Regions from separate parts of the Paenibacillus sp. 01T424 genome, predicted to be linked through region 3. Evidence: riboswitches for the same ligand, from Rfam matches in the RefSeq annotation. Region 3 holds a riboswitch; each other region holds the start of a gene.
The links. Region 3 has a riboswitch for ZMP and ZTP ahead of AC1DPK_RS11520 (bifunctional 5,10-methylenetetrahydrofolate dehydrogenase/5,10-methenyltetrahydrofolate cyclohydrolase). Riboswitches for the same ligand answer to the same signal wherever they lie in the genome.
Positions count from the first base shown of each region.

Region 1: linked by a shared signal. The riboswitch ahead of AC1DPK_RS16635 (IMP cyclohydrolase) and the one ahead of AC1DPK_RS11520 (bifunctional 5,10-methylenetetrahydrofolate dehydrogenase/5,10-methenyltetrahydrofolate cyclohydrolase) in region 3 are both predicted to bind ZMP and ZTP.
Region 2: linked by a shared signal. The riboswitch ahead of rpiB (ribose 5-phosphate isomerase B) and the one ahead of AC1DPK_RS11520 (bifunctional 5,10-methylenetetrahydrofolate dehydrogenase/5,10-methenyltetrahydrofolate cyclohydrolase) in region 3 are both predicted to bind ZMP and ZTP.

Region 1 is NZ_JBFTPZ010000020.1:69,953-74,111, forward strand. It holds gene AC1DPK_RS16630 (hypothetical protein) at 24-755, opposite strand; gene AC1DPK_RS16635 (IMP cyclohydrolase) at 1,010-1,723, opposite strand; ZMP/ZTP riboswitch at 1,783-1,862, opposite strand; gene AC1DPK_RS16640 (S-layer homology domain-containing protein) at 2,092-3,330, opposite strand; gene AC1DPK_RS16645 (DEAD/DEAH box helicase) at 3,443-4,159, opposite strand, start outside.
Region 2 is NZ_JBFTPZ010000064.1:878-5,036, forward strand. It holds gene AC1DPK_RS31110 (serine hydroxymethyltransferase) at 1-800, opposite strand, end outside; gene AC1DPK_RS31115 (TIGR01440 family protein) at 899-1,504, opposite strand; gene rpiB (ribose 5-phosphate isomerase B) at 1,521-1,979, opposite strand; ZMP/ZTP riboswitch at 2,078-2,158, opposite strand; gene AC1DPK_RS31125 (low molecular weight protein arginine phosphatase) at 2,242-2,820, opposite strand; gene AC1DPK_RS31130 (manganese efflux pump MntP) at 2,963-3,523, opposite strand; gene AC1DPK_RS31135 (L-threonylcarbamoyladenylate synthase) at 3,647-4,159, opposite strand, start outside.
Region 3 is NZ_JBFTPZ010000011.1:113,065-117,223, reverse strand. It holds gene AC1DPK_RS11525 (ABC transporter ATP-binding protein) at 1-1,514, opposite strand, end outside; ZMP/ZTP riboswitch at 1,696-1,774, shown strand; gene AC1DPK_RS11520 (bifunctional 5,10-methylenetetrahydrofolate dehydrogenase/5,10-methenyltetrahydrofolate cyclohydrolase) at 1,840-2,685, shown strand; gene AC1DPK_RS11515 (sugar-binding transcriptional regulator) at 2,763-3,719, opposite strand; gene AC1DPK_RS11510 (5'-nucleotidase C-terminal domain-containing protein) at 3,890-4,159, opposite strand, start outside.

The DNA.
Region 1 (4,159 bases), on a different contig from region 3:
TCATAAATACGTATTTCTTGTTTCTAGCAGATTTCTTCTTCCGTCGTCGATGGTGCTGGCTGTTGACCTTCGGAAGACGAAGATGATGATGAAGAGGATGAAGCAGGAGCCTCTGAGGATGATGGTGCTTTCGGCTGTACCGCATCTTTTTTCACGAATGAGACCGATTTAGATGGTTTCTTTTCTTCTTTCGCAGCTGGCTCCGCTGGTTTCGATTGTGTTTCTTCTTTCGCAGCAGGTGCTGCTGCTTTTGGTTCTTCTTTTACAACGGCTGCTGCTTTAGGCTGGCTTTCTTCTTTTACAGTCGTTGCTGCTTTAGGCTGGGCAGCTTCTTTCGGCTGTGTTGCTGTTTTTTCAACCGATGTATTTGCTTTAGCCGCAGGCTCTTCCTTTGCTGCTGCCGCTTTAGCTGCAGGCGCCTCTTCCTTCTTATCTACAGCAAGAGTAACTTTGGATTTATCTTCTTGTTTCGCATCTGCTTTTTCTGCTTCAGGTTTATTTGCCTCTATCGTGTCCGCCGTTTTTGTTTGTGGTTGTTTTTCGCCTTCTGCTGCAGCTGTGTTTACTTCTGATTTTTTCTCTGTGTCAGAAACGGTAATGATTTTGGATTGATTCTCTTCCTTTGCTTCGGTAACAATTGCAGCGTTGTCCTTCACCGCAGGCGCACCTTGCGCCTGTTTGGCAGATACGACAACATAGGTTAGGGCTGAGAAGGCTACTGTTGCAGAAATTAATGTTAGTGTTAGTTTTTTCATGATTGTAAACATCCCTTTCGCTTCGCTCTTTGAGCTTTTTTGTTTTTTTGGATAAAAAAAGGAGACCCAACAAGGCGCAGAACTGCGCTCCTATTGAATCTCTGGTGGTCCAGTAGATTATCTTCTTTTGTCATCCTACAAAATGGTTTTTCAACTCACTTTGAATATATTCCTATATTATTCCTCAGAAACGACCCTGTCAACGATTATTTAAATTTTTCCCATCGTTTTTGTCGGAATTAATTATATAGACACTAAAACGTCTGATTTTTATTTATTATTTTAAATTCCACCTTACGATCATCGGTATGAATAAACTTCACAAGCAATGAAATTTTATGATCTGCGTTTATGCTGCTCCAGTAAAATCGAGCCGTTTCATCCATTGAATCAAATAAAGGAACCTCCAGCGGTTCACCTTCAAAAGATCTCAAAATACCATTTTCTTCACCTTTATAAGTGTGAATGCAATGACCTATCCCTTTTGTAAAAGAGTCGTAATGAAAGAAATGACGGATGCAAAATGACGGATCGTTTTGCCTTGTTTTCAAAATGGACAAGCTGTACACAGCTGATTCAGTATCAATAATACCGGAAATACGCGGTGTATAATGGGGAGCATCCGGTTCAAACTTTCTGCTTTTTAATGCATCTTCAAACGTTTCTTTTTTGCCATAAGCTTCATAGATGGTTTCCGTCTGATCTCCATTGGAAATGATGTCCATCCCATTAATACTCTTTATCGGATTATAAATAATCAATGAAGGGTCTTCCATTTTTGCCGCATCATATGCTCTATTTTTTACAAACTGCTCCTTACGCTCAAAGATTCGGTTGCGACTGTTCACGCTTCTGCCCATTATCCAATACACTTGAGCAAAATGTTTTCCTGACGGGCTCATCCCCATGATTATCGTTCTACCAGGATACGGATTATTAAATAACTGATCTTCATAGGACTGCAACATACTCACCTCAACCTTTTTATTTTATCTGAAAATAAAAAAAGCATTTGATCATTGATCAAATACTTTGCCCAGGCGTACGACATATGAAATAGGTGCTCCCTCGTGGTCATCCACGTTTACGCCAGTTGCACCTACCTAAAATTTACATTTATTATAGTTCGATATCGCCAATGAAATCAAGCTCATTTACAGACGAACTATGAAAGTTAACGCGTATATTTTCTAACGAACTGTATCGTGCATATTATGCAGAAAACAAAGCGCTGCTGGATTCGCAAGCTGGTATTTTGATTGTTGAGCAATGGAAAAAGGGCTGTTCCAAAAGTAGAAAAATCTACTTTCAGGACAGCCCTTCTCTTATTTATACCTTATTTCACTTCAATTGATTTAACTGCGCCATTGTCGCCTTTTACTTGTACATATTGACCAACCTTCAGCTGCGAGGAGTCACCTGTGATGACTACACTTGGGTCAATGCTGAATGTAGTGACAACTGCCTGTGAGTTTTCATATCGAGTAATGAGAGAAACCGTCGTCAATTTCGCCTGATTGTTGAACGTTAATGTATTAATAATTCCGTTCTCCGAGAAAGCTGTACTAACAGGAGCCGACTTCGTTACTTCAATAAATACGATACGATTGAGATACGTACGAACGAGTATCTCATCCCCTGCTCGGAGTGAGCTCACTGGCGATTTTTTATCATCTCGGAAAATAAACACATTCGAGTCTAATGCTAGTGAAACCTCCGTGTTATCTCCTTTAACAACCGTCAACTTGCCATCAGCAGGAGCTGCTTTTAGCTTGCCAGTAATGGCTTGTGCATCATGATTAGGCATTTCCGTATCTGTACGATCGAGAAGCGCTGCCAGCTCTGCACGGGTTACTGGTTGATTTGGACGGAACGTTTTTCCATTCTTATCATTGTAGCCGGTAATAATGCCTTTCTTCAAAGCAAGAGCAACATAACCTACAGATCCAGCAGGGATCTCTTTTGCATCCTTAAAGTCAAGCTTCGTATTATTGAGCGCCTTCGCTTCGTCTTCCAGTTTAAGCGCTTTTACGAGAAGAATCGTAGACCATAGTCTTGTTGCGTTTGCTTCCGGTTTCACTTCCGATTCAGTCTCAGAGAATAGATCGTTCTCCAGCGCTACTGCAACGTAACCAACAGCCCATGGGTATTTTTTTGCGATTTTATCCCCGTCATTAAATTGCAAATCCGTTTTCATTTTATCAGCTGATTCCGCTTGTGAGCGAAGACCCATCAATCTGACAGCAGCAGTCAACGTTTCAATACGGTTGATTTTTTGATTAGGCTTAAATGTACCATCCTCGTAGCCAGTAAATACGCCCTTCGACGCTAACCGCATAATGTATTCCATAGCCCACTTCAGATCGTCTTCATCTTGGAACTGCCATGTTACTTTATGTTTATCGTCCTTGTCATACTTGTCATCCTTGTCCTCATGACGGCCTTTATCATCATTACGATCGCCATCATGCCCTTTGCCTTTACCGCCATCTGCAAAAGCTGACGTCGCACCGCCTGCAAGCATTAGCAGCGCAAGCGAAGAAATTGCTGTCTTTTTCCACATGGTTTGTTTCATCAAGAAAGCCACACTCCTTTTTCGATTGCGGGTTTTGCCGCATTTTTTACCTTCGCCCATACGTTTCGGGAGAGGCAGATCGATTTAAGAGGGTGGCTTTCAAAATAAATTTTTATGATTGTTCCTTATCGGCCTCGCGTTTAGCTTTAAGCCACTTAGGAGCACCTTTGTTTTTACCTTCGCGCTTTCGCTCCACTTTCTTAGGAGCAGGCTTCGCTGCTGGCTTTGGTTTCGGCGGAGCAGCTACTGCTTTCGTCTCTACAAGCTTCGTTTGTTTCGGAGCAGCAGCTGCACTTTTGTTCTCTACAGCTCGCTTCGTTTGCAACGCTTCTGAGCGATCTGCAAGCTTCGCTTCATGACGAGCCGCAAACGGTTTTGTTGCTTCTCGCAGCTCTTCCTCGCTAAGAAGCTTTCCTCTGAACATTGTCCGTTCTGTCAATTCGATGCCCAGCTGCTTGCGGAATTTCTCCATAATAAACAGCTCCTGCGGCGTAACAATGGAAACGACTGTACCAGGACGTCCCATACGGCCCGTTCGTCCTGCACGATGCACGTAATGATCCGCATCCGATGCAGGATCAAGCTGAATGACGAGCGGCAGACCTTCAATATCAAGGCCTCTAGCCGCAACATCCGTAGCTAGCAGCAGTTGGCAGCGACCCTCGCGAAAACGAGTCAATGTTGCTGCACGGCGCTGTTTATCCGCATCCCCATACAAAGCCTCAACAGTAAAGCCTTCATAGCTTAGCTTCGATTCCCAGTTGGAAATGTTGTCGGTATCATTTAGGAAAAGCAGCGCAGAGGTTGGGTTCAGCAAGCGAACAAGTCT
Region 2 (4,159 bases), on a different contig from region 3:
GCTTTAGCAGCGATAATATGCATCAAAGGACCGCCTTGCGAGCCTGGGAAAACTGCTTTATCAATCGCAGCAGCCCAAGGTTGGCGACAAAGGATCATACCGCCGCGAGGTCCGCGAAGGGTTTTGTGCGTTGTAGTTGTTACAAAATGCGCATGAGGCACTGGGCTCGGGTGAAGGCCTGCAGCAACCAAACCAGCGATGTGAGCCATATCAACCATAAACAATGCGCCTACATCATTAGCAATTTTGCCAAGCTTCTCGAAATCGATTGTGCGCGGATACGCACTAGCGCCTGCAACGATCAAACGAGGACGGTGCTTGAAAGCAAGCTTGCGAACTTCTTCATAATCAATAGTGAAGGAATCTTCTTGTACACCATATGCAACAAAGTTATAAAGCAATCCAGATGCATTAACAGGGCTGCCGTGTGTCAAATGTCCACCATGTGCTAGATTCATACCAAGCACAGTGTCGCCAGGCTGCAAAGCTGCAAGGTAAACAGCCATGTTCGCTTGTGCGCCGGAGTGTGGTTGCACGTTCGCATGCTCAGCGCCAAAAAGCTCTTTCGCACGGTTGCGGGCAATATCCTCAACGATGTCAACATGCTCACAACCGCCATAGAAACGTTTGCTTGGGTAACCTTCTGCATATTTGTTCGTCAAAACGCTTCCCATAGCTTCCAATACCGCTTCGCTAACGATGTTCTCGGATGCGATAAGCTCGATATTGTCACGTTGACGAGTAAGTTCTAGTCCTAGAGCTTTCAATACTTCTGGGTCTTGTTTGCGCAAATTTTCCATGATTAAATTCCTCCTCAAATTAGATACCCTTTATCAAGCAAAAACGTCTTCGGTGTCCTTTAGACGCTGAAAATCAAAAAATTATGGCTATAAATCAACTATTCGCAAGTTCCAGCAGATTGCTCTACCGTTAGATTCTCGCTAAGCTCGTATACTGCTCGGGAGCCGCCTATTAACTTTGGCCTTGTGATAGCCATCGTGACATGCGCTCCGCCAATTTCACGAATCGTCGGACGAACGGGAACAGCCACCCGCTTCAAATGCATACCGATAAACGTATCACCAATATCGATGCCCGCATGCGCCTGCACCGTTTCCACCAAACAAGGTTCCTTCAGCTGACGATAGGCATAGGCTGCCATGGAACCGCCCGCTTTAGGCACTGGCACTGCACCTACAATATCAAGCCCCAATCGTTCTGCGGAAGCATGATCAATGACAAGCGCGCGATTCAGATGCTCGCAGCATTGATAAACGGGAATAAAGCCAACTTCGCTGCGAACCGCTTCAACGCCTGCGTAAATTTGTGCAGCCGTTTCAATGGTGCCCGAAGTCCCGATGCGATGACCAAGCACCTCACTAGTACTTACACCGATTACTAGCAGCTGACTCATACCAAGCTTGCCTGCCGCTGCCAGTTCCCGAACAATTTGCTCAACCTGTTCTGCAATGCTTCCTAGCTGTACGTTTTCGTCTACGTTCATTGCGAATGCCCCCTAATTAGGACTGGCTGCTGTACTGTTCTTCAATTTGTTTCACTTTACTAACACGACCGACATGACGTTCTCCATTTGAGAACGGCGTTTCAAGCCATATGCGAATAATTTCGAGTGCCACTCCAGGACCGATCACTCGTTCCCCAAGCGCCAAAACATTAGTATCATTATGCTCCCGAGTGGCTTTGGCTGAGAACATATCATTCACAAGCGCACAGCGGATGCCGCGTACTTTATTAGCCGCAATCGACATGCCGATACCTGTTCCACAAATGAGTATACCGCGCTCTGCTTTGCCGCTCGTAACAAGGTCGCATACGGGCAATGCATAGTCCGGATAATCGACGGATTGGTCACAGTTGCAACCAAGATCTTCAATTTCATGACCAAGCGATTGAAGAAACGGTACAACTTCATCCTTCAAACGATAACCTGCATGGTCAGCACCAATAGCAATTTTCAACGCAAAAGACCTCCTTAGAAATGAAACATCACAGTGCTAGTATACCTATTTTTGCCCAAAAAGACGAAAAAAGAGCAAGACATGCTTATTAGCATGCTGCTCTTTGCCCAGGCGACCGGCCGTATATTCCGATGCTCCACCGTGGTTACCCACTTCCGTCGCCAGTTACATCGGAAACCGTATATTGTCATTTTATTATATCTTATACAGCTGCAAAAATCAATCGAACGGGAGCAAAAATGACTTCTGCAACCCTGAATACTTATCTTTTGGCAAGCTTGTCCAGCAGTTTGACGAGCGCGTCCTCTATTTCGTTAGCACTGCTGCTGTATATAGCAAGCGAGCCTCCAAAAGGATCAACGATGTCAAAGCTCGGTATGCGACGCTCCAGCTCAAGCAATCGTCTTCTCTCGCCAGTCGTCAGCTGTTGGCCAAGCGCCTGCTTCATATGAAGCTCTGTATAGAGCTGCTCCAGCTCCTCAATATCCGCGAGCACTTGAGCGTCTTGATTTGCATATTCCTTTAACGTATAGATTTTGTCGACCGCTTCGGGATGCCATTGCAGCAAACCGCGCTTATGATTGACCGTCATTGTCAAAATAATATCAGCCCAACCAACCGCCTCGCTCGTCAGCGCCAGCGACGTGCTCTTATGCTCGATGTCCCGCTGCCTAAGAGTCTCCACAGCATGAGCTGACACAGGCAGTCCATCAATAGTAGATATGCCTGCGGAGCGAACGGCTACGGTGATCCCTCTCAGAGCAGCCATTCGGCGAAGCATAGCCTCTGCCATCGGTGAGCGGCATGTATTGCCTGTACATACAAATAAAATACGTTTCACACTGCCAACTCCTTTTTGCACGTTATTCCAAGCTGTTCAACGATTAAGCGAAAACACCTGCAGCGTTCCTTAGATGCTAAAGCAGCTTTGACTTGAAATTTAAAATAAGACTGCAATATTGTTCTGCTTTCTTACTTATATTCTAAAAGATAAACAAGATGCCGAACACGAACAAAATTCCTCCGCCTATGGCCTCGCCATATTCGCCAAGCTGACCGCTGACTTTACGCCCCAGCATTAAACCACATATCGACATCAGCCCGCCGAGCAGACCGATAAGTAAAACCGTCATCAACATGTTTGCAGCGAACATCCCAAGCGTAATGCCTACTGAGAACGAGTCGATACTGACGCTAAGCGAAAGCACGAGCAAGCCCCAAAAAGATTTATGGTCAAAAGATTGAACCGCCTCGCCGCGCAGCGAGCTATAAATCATATGTCCGCCGAGCAGCACTAGCAAAATGCCTGCCGCAGTCGTGGCTACATCTCCAAGCAAGGAGCCCACGTATTGACCTGTAAAAATACCTGCCAGCGGCATGATCATATGAAACAACGCAGTTACAATGCCCAGCTTCAAAATATCTCGCAGCCTTATGCCTTTGAGCCCTATGCCGAGCCCAAGAGAAAATGCGTCTAGACTGAGTGCCACCGCAATAATAAGCAGCGTCAAAAACTGTCCAGCTTGTAATTGTGCTTCAATCACAGCCTATCTCCCCCATGTCCGCTTGTAGTCTTTACCAAACATATGCGGACATGAGGACAAACATACTAGTGCGGTTTCAAGCTAATTCAGTTTCAAAAATGATCGTTCCCCTTAGAACACTTTCTATACACGAATAATTCGGTTTCCAGCCGCTTTGGCCAACCGATTCATAAGCGCTGCGCCGATCCCATGCTCCGTGCAGCCCTCTGCCCAAATACGCTGAGCGCCTGCCCCGTCAAAATCACGCAATGCGGCATAAAGCTGATGCGCTGCTGTGCCAAGCTCCGCCTCGCTGCCTAATGAGAAAACATGATCTGCATCGTAGCGATTCAATCTCTCTTCGAAAGCAAGTACGCCAGTTACCTCGCCGCGCATCTTTGCAGCTTCTACTTGATCTTGAATGTAAGCTGCGACAGCTTCAAAATGTCCTTGCACAAGCTCAAGCTCCCCTTGTGGCGCATAATGAGTATATTTCATGCCTGGTGATCGCGGAGCCGACTCCGGTTCTTCTATCGAGGCACTATCAATCAACGCATGGGGTGCCGCTTCTTGAAGCGCTTCGCGCGTAATGCCGCCTGGCCGCAAAATACGAATGCCATGCTCGCCAGCAAGCTCAATTACAGTAGATTCCAGGCC
Region 3 (4,159 bases):
AAATCAACCGCGCTTGTACAATCATCAAGGATCACAATTTTGGGTTTCAGCAGCAACGTCCTAGCAATGGACAACCGCTGCTTTTGGCCGCCGGACAGATTGACCCCGCGCTGGCCAAGCAGCGTATCATAGCCATTCTCCAGCTTCATAATGAATGCATGAGCCTCAGCTGCCTTGGCTGCTGCCTCTATTTCATCCTGACTCGCATCCGGCTTGCCATAGCTGATATTGTCACGAATGGTTCCACTGAACAGATGCGCCTGCTGGAGCACCATTCCGATTTGGCCATGCAGCTCTGCAGAAGCGATCTCGTTAATCGGATAGGAATCAATGCGGATCATTCCCTCTGTCGCTTCATAAAACCTTGGAATGAGGCTGACCAGCGTTGATTTTCCTGAGCCGTTTATCCCTACGATCCCAATCGTCTCGCCCGGCTCTATATTCAGATCTATGTCGTGAAGTATGTTTTTCTCCGAGCCTTCATAGCCGAAGCTCACATGGTCAAAAGTTATTCTGCCAGCTTGAATTTTTTTGGACTGCTCGTTAGCTTTTCGTTCAGCTGTCCATTTATCTGCCGGAACCTCCAGTATCTCATTGATGCGATCAGCAGAAGCCTTGGCCCGAGAGATTGCAATCAATTGATTTCCTAGTCCTAGAGTAGAAAAGAGAAGCTGTGTAATATAAGTTAAAAAGGCGGCGAGACTTCCCACTGACAGCGCCCCGTGCTCAGAGAGCATTCCCCCATACCATAATGCAGCTACAATACTAAAATTAAGAATGATCGACACAAGCGGCGTATTAAGCGCAACGATCTTAGCTGCTTTTAGACTGGCATGCAGTAGATTTGAGTTTGTTTCATTAAAACGTTCTTCCTCGTAATCGGACCGAACAAATGCTTTCACAACGCGGATACCGGACAAATTTTCTTGCATAACGGTATTCACTTGATCAAGCCGATGCTGCATCATTGAAAACAAAGGGACGGTAATCCGAGTTGTAATGATGAGGAAGAGAGCTAATAAGGGTATCATTGCGAGCAAAATAATAGACAGGCGCGGGCTGATGACAAAAGCCATGATCAGACTGCCGATAATAATGAATGAACTGCGTGCAAATACGCGGAGCAGCAGCAATACTAAGTTCTGAATTTGTGTGACATCACCCGTCAGTCTCGTCACGATGGAGCCTGAACCAAAACGGTCAAGCGATCGAAGCGACAGCGACTGTATTTTTTGAAACAGCTCCTGCCTCAGATCAGCCCCAAAGTTTTGCGATGCTATCGTCGAGAACACCGTGCAGCCGACACCTGCGATTAGTCCGATCAATGCGGCGATCAGCATTTTGGGCGCGGTGCTCGCGATTGCTGTGAGATCACCTGCTATAATGCCCTCATTCACAATGCTCGCCATGAATCGCGGCTGCAGCAAATCCATGACCACCTCTAGCAGCATAAACAGCGGTGCCAGCACAGCGCTCAGCCAATATTTCCTCAAAAATCTAGTGAGCTTTAACAACTTACCACCTCAATCTCCCATCATTTTGCGCAAACTGCAATAAAGAGGGCAGCGCGACCCGCTCCCTCTTGATAAAGTAATTATAGCATCCATCCTCTCGTTTCTACACCTAAATAATCATAAAATAATGTTAATGACTCGCTTTTGAACTTTCCACCTGTTAAAATCAAAATACCATTTAAAAGCTGTGCGTAACTGGCGGAACATGGGCAACCATGAGGAAGCGCACAGATCATTAGCCGTACGCCTGGGCAAAGGTAAGGGGACATACCCCTTGCCTTTTTATGTTTTTTTAACATTTATTTATAAGGGGCTGAGGTAGAAGATGACCGAGAAACTGATTTTGGATGGAGCCATTGTGGCCGATGCGATTAAAGAGCAGCTGAAAGAAAGAGTTGAGATTCTTAGCAAGCGGGGAATCATTCCATGCTTAGCGACGATACTGGTGGGCGATGACCCTGCGTCTGAAACCTACGTTCGAATGAAGGGCAATGCATGCAAGCGGCTTGGCATTGATTCCAAACGTATTCATTTGAACAAAAACATTTCAACGGATGATTTAATTGACGTTATTTTGCAGCTTAATGAAGACCCGCTTATTCACGGCATCCTCTTGCAGCACCCTGTACCGCATCAAATTGATGAGCGTGCTGCCTTTGAAGCGATTAGTATCCATAAGGATGTTGATGGTGTAACCGCGTTAGGTTTTGCTCAAAATGCATTTGGTTATGCCMAGTATCCGTCATGTACCCCTGCTGCTATTATGGCTATTCTTGATTACTATGAAATCAAGGTCGAAGGCAAACATGCCGTCGTCGTTGGACGAAGCCCGATTCTAGGCAAACCCGTTTCTCAGATGCTGCTGAACCGCAATGCAACCGTAACAACCTGTCATTCCAAAACAGAAAATTTAGCGGAGCTATTGCGTCTTGCCGATATCGTCGTTGCTGCAGTCGGCAAACCAAGCTTTATTCAAGGCGAATGGATTCGCGATGGCGCTGTAGTACTTGATGCAGGGTACAACAAAGGGAATATTGGGGACGTTGACTACGAGGCATGCCTAGCAAAAGCAAGTGCGATCACCCCTGTGCCTGCAGGCGTAGGTCCTGTTACGATCGCCACGCTTCTGAAGCATACGGTTGACTCCGCTGAGCGATTTGCACTTCAATAAGAGATATAGGAAGAAAAACGAGGGGATCTTATTTGCCGCTTTGCAGCTAAGATCCCCTCGTTTGTTCTATGGGATGTCTACACATCCCGTTCTAATAAATACCTCGCTGTAAACTGATCGGTAATGAGTACATTCGTGTAGCCGCCGCGCAGCGCGCCATAAATGCCATCTACCTTCTTCGCTCCGCCTGCCACAAGTATCGACTGGTCCTTGCGTTTCAGTTCATCGAGACTGATTCCAATCGTGCGCTGGTTCATGAGTGTTGAACAAATATTGCCTGTAATATCGATATAGCGTGAGCATATATCGCCAGCTGCTTTCTCGCGAATAATTTCCAGATCTGAATCTGTGAAATAATTGGCTCTAATTAATACAGAATCATCCGTAGGTGCTCCTACGGTTACAACGGCAATATTAGAAAGCTTCCCTAGCTCCAAAATATTGCGGATATGGCGATCCGATTCAATCGTCCGCTTCACAACCTCATGGTCAACAAGCGCCGGCAGCGGAATAAAGTAAGGTATCGTATGGAAAGCCTTGCCGAATAAATGAACAATTTCATAAGCGTATGTATTGGTTTCCGAATGGCTAACCCCGCCGTTGAGCTGCACGACCTTTACGTCGCGAACCGGCTTATCCTTAAGCTGAGAAGCCATTTGAAAGAGCGTCGTTCCCCACGTTGTCGCAATGATATCGCCATCTTTTACCGTATCGTATAAATAGTTCGCTGCCGCTTCGCCAATATACTTTTTTACGATGCTGTCCTCATACTGAGGCACAGAAACGATAACCGCTTTTTTCAGCCCAAACTTCGCTTCCAATCGATTCGCCAGAACAAAATTGTTTTCGTTCGGGTGTACGATTTTTATTTGAACATACCCCTCATCCTTCGCCTGCTGTAAAAATCTTGATATCGTAGGGCGCGATACCCCCAGCTTCTGAGCGATTTCTTCCTGATTATAATCCAGTTCATAATACAGCCTTGCTACATCAATCATTTTGCTAAGCTTATCATCCAGTCGATCATCAGCCATCCAAGTTTCACTCTTTCTATTTATGTCTAGAAATGCAAACGGTATCTACTCCCTCTAATTTAACATAGGTTTCAAATGAAGTGTCGCCTTCTTTGTATGAAAACAACAAATCTTACTAAAAAAAACGTCCCCCCCACTCATAACAAGTGGAATGGGACGCTTTTGCTTAATTAAATTCCGTTTCTTCCTTCATACTCTAGTGCGGACAAAATCAGTGTAACCACATCTGCTCTTGTTGCATTTTTCTTAGGTGCAAATTTATTGCCGCCCATGCCTGCTACTAGTCCTTCGGCTTGTGCCGCAGCGATATAAGGACGAGCCCATACAGGAATGTCACTCAAATCAGCAAACGTCGGCTTCGCCTTCGGATCAACTTTAATGCCTAGTGCGCGAACAAGAATTACGGTCATTTCCGTTCTTGTTAATTCACTTGATGGTCG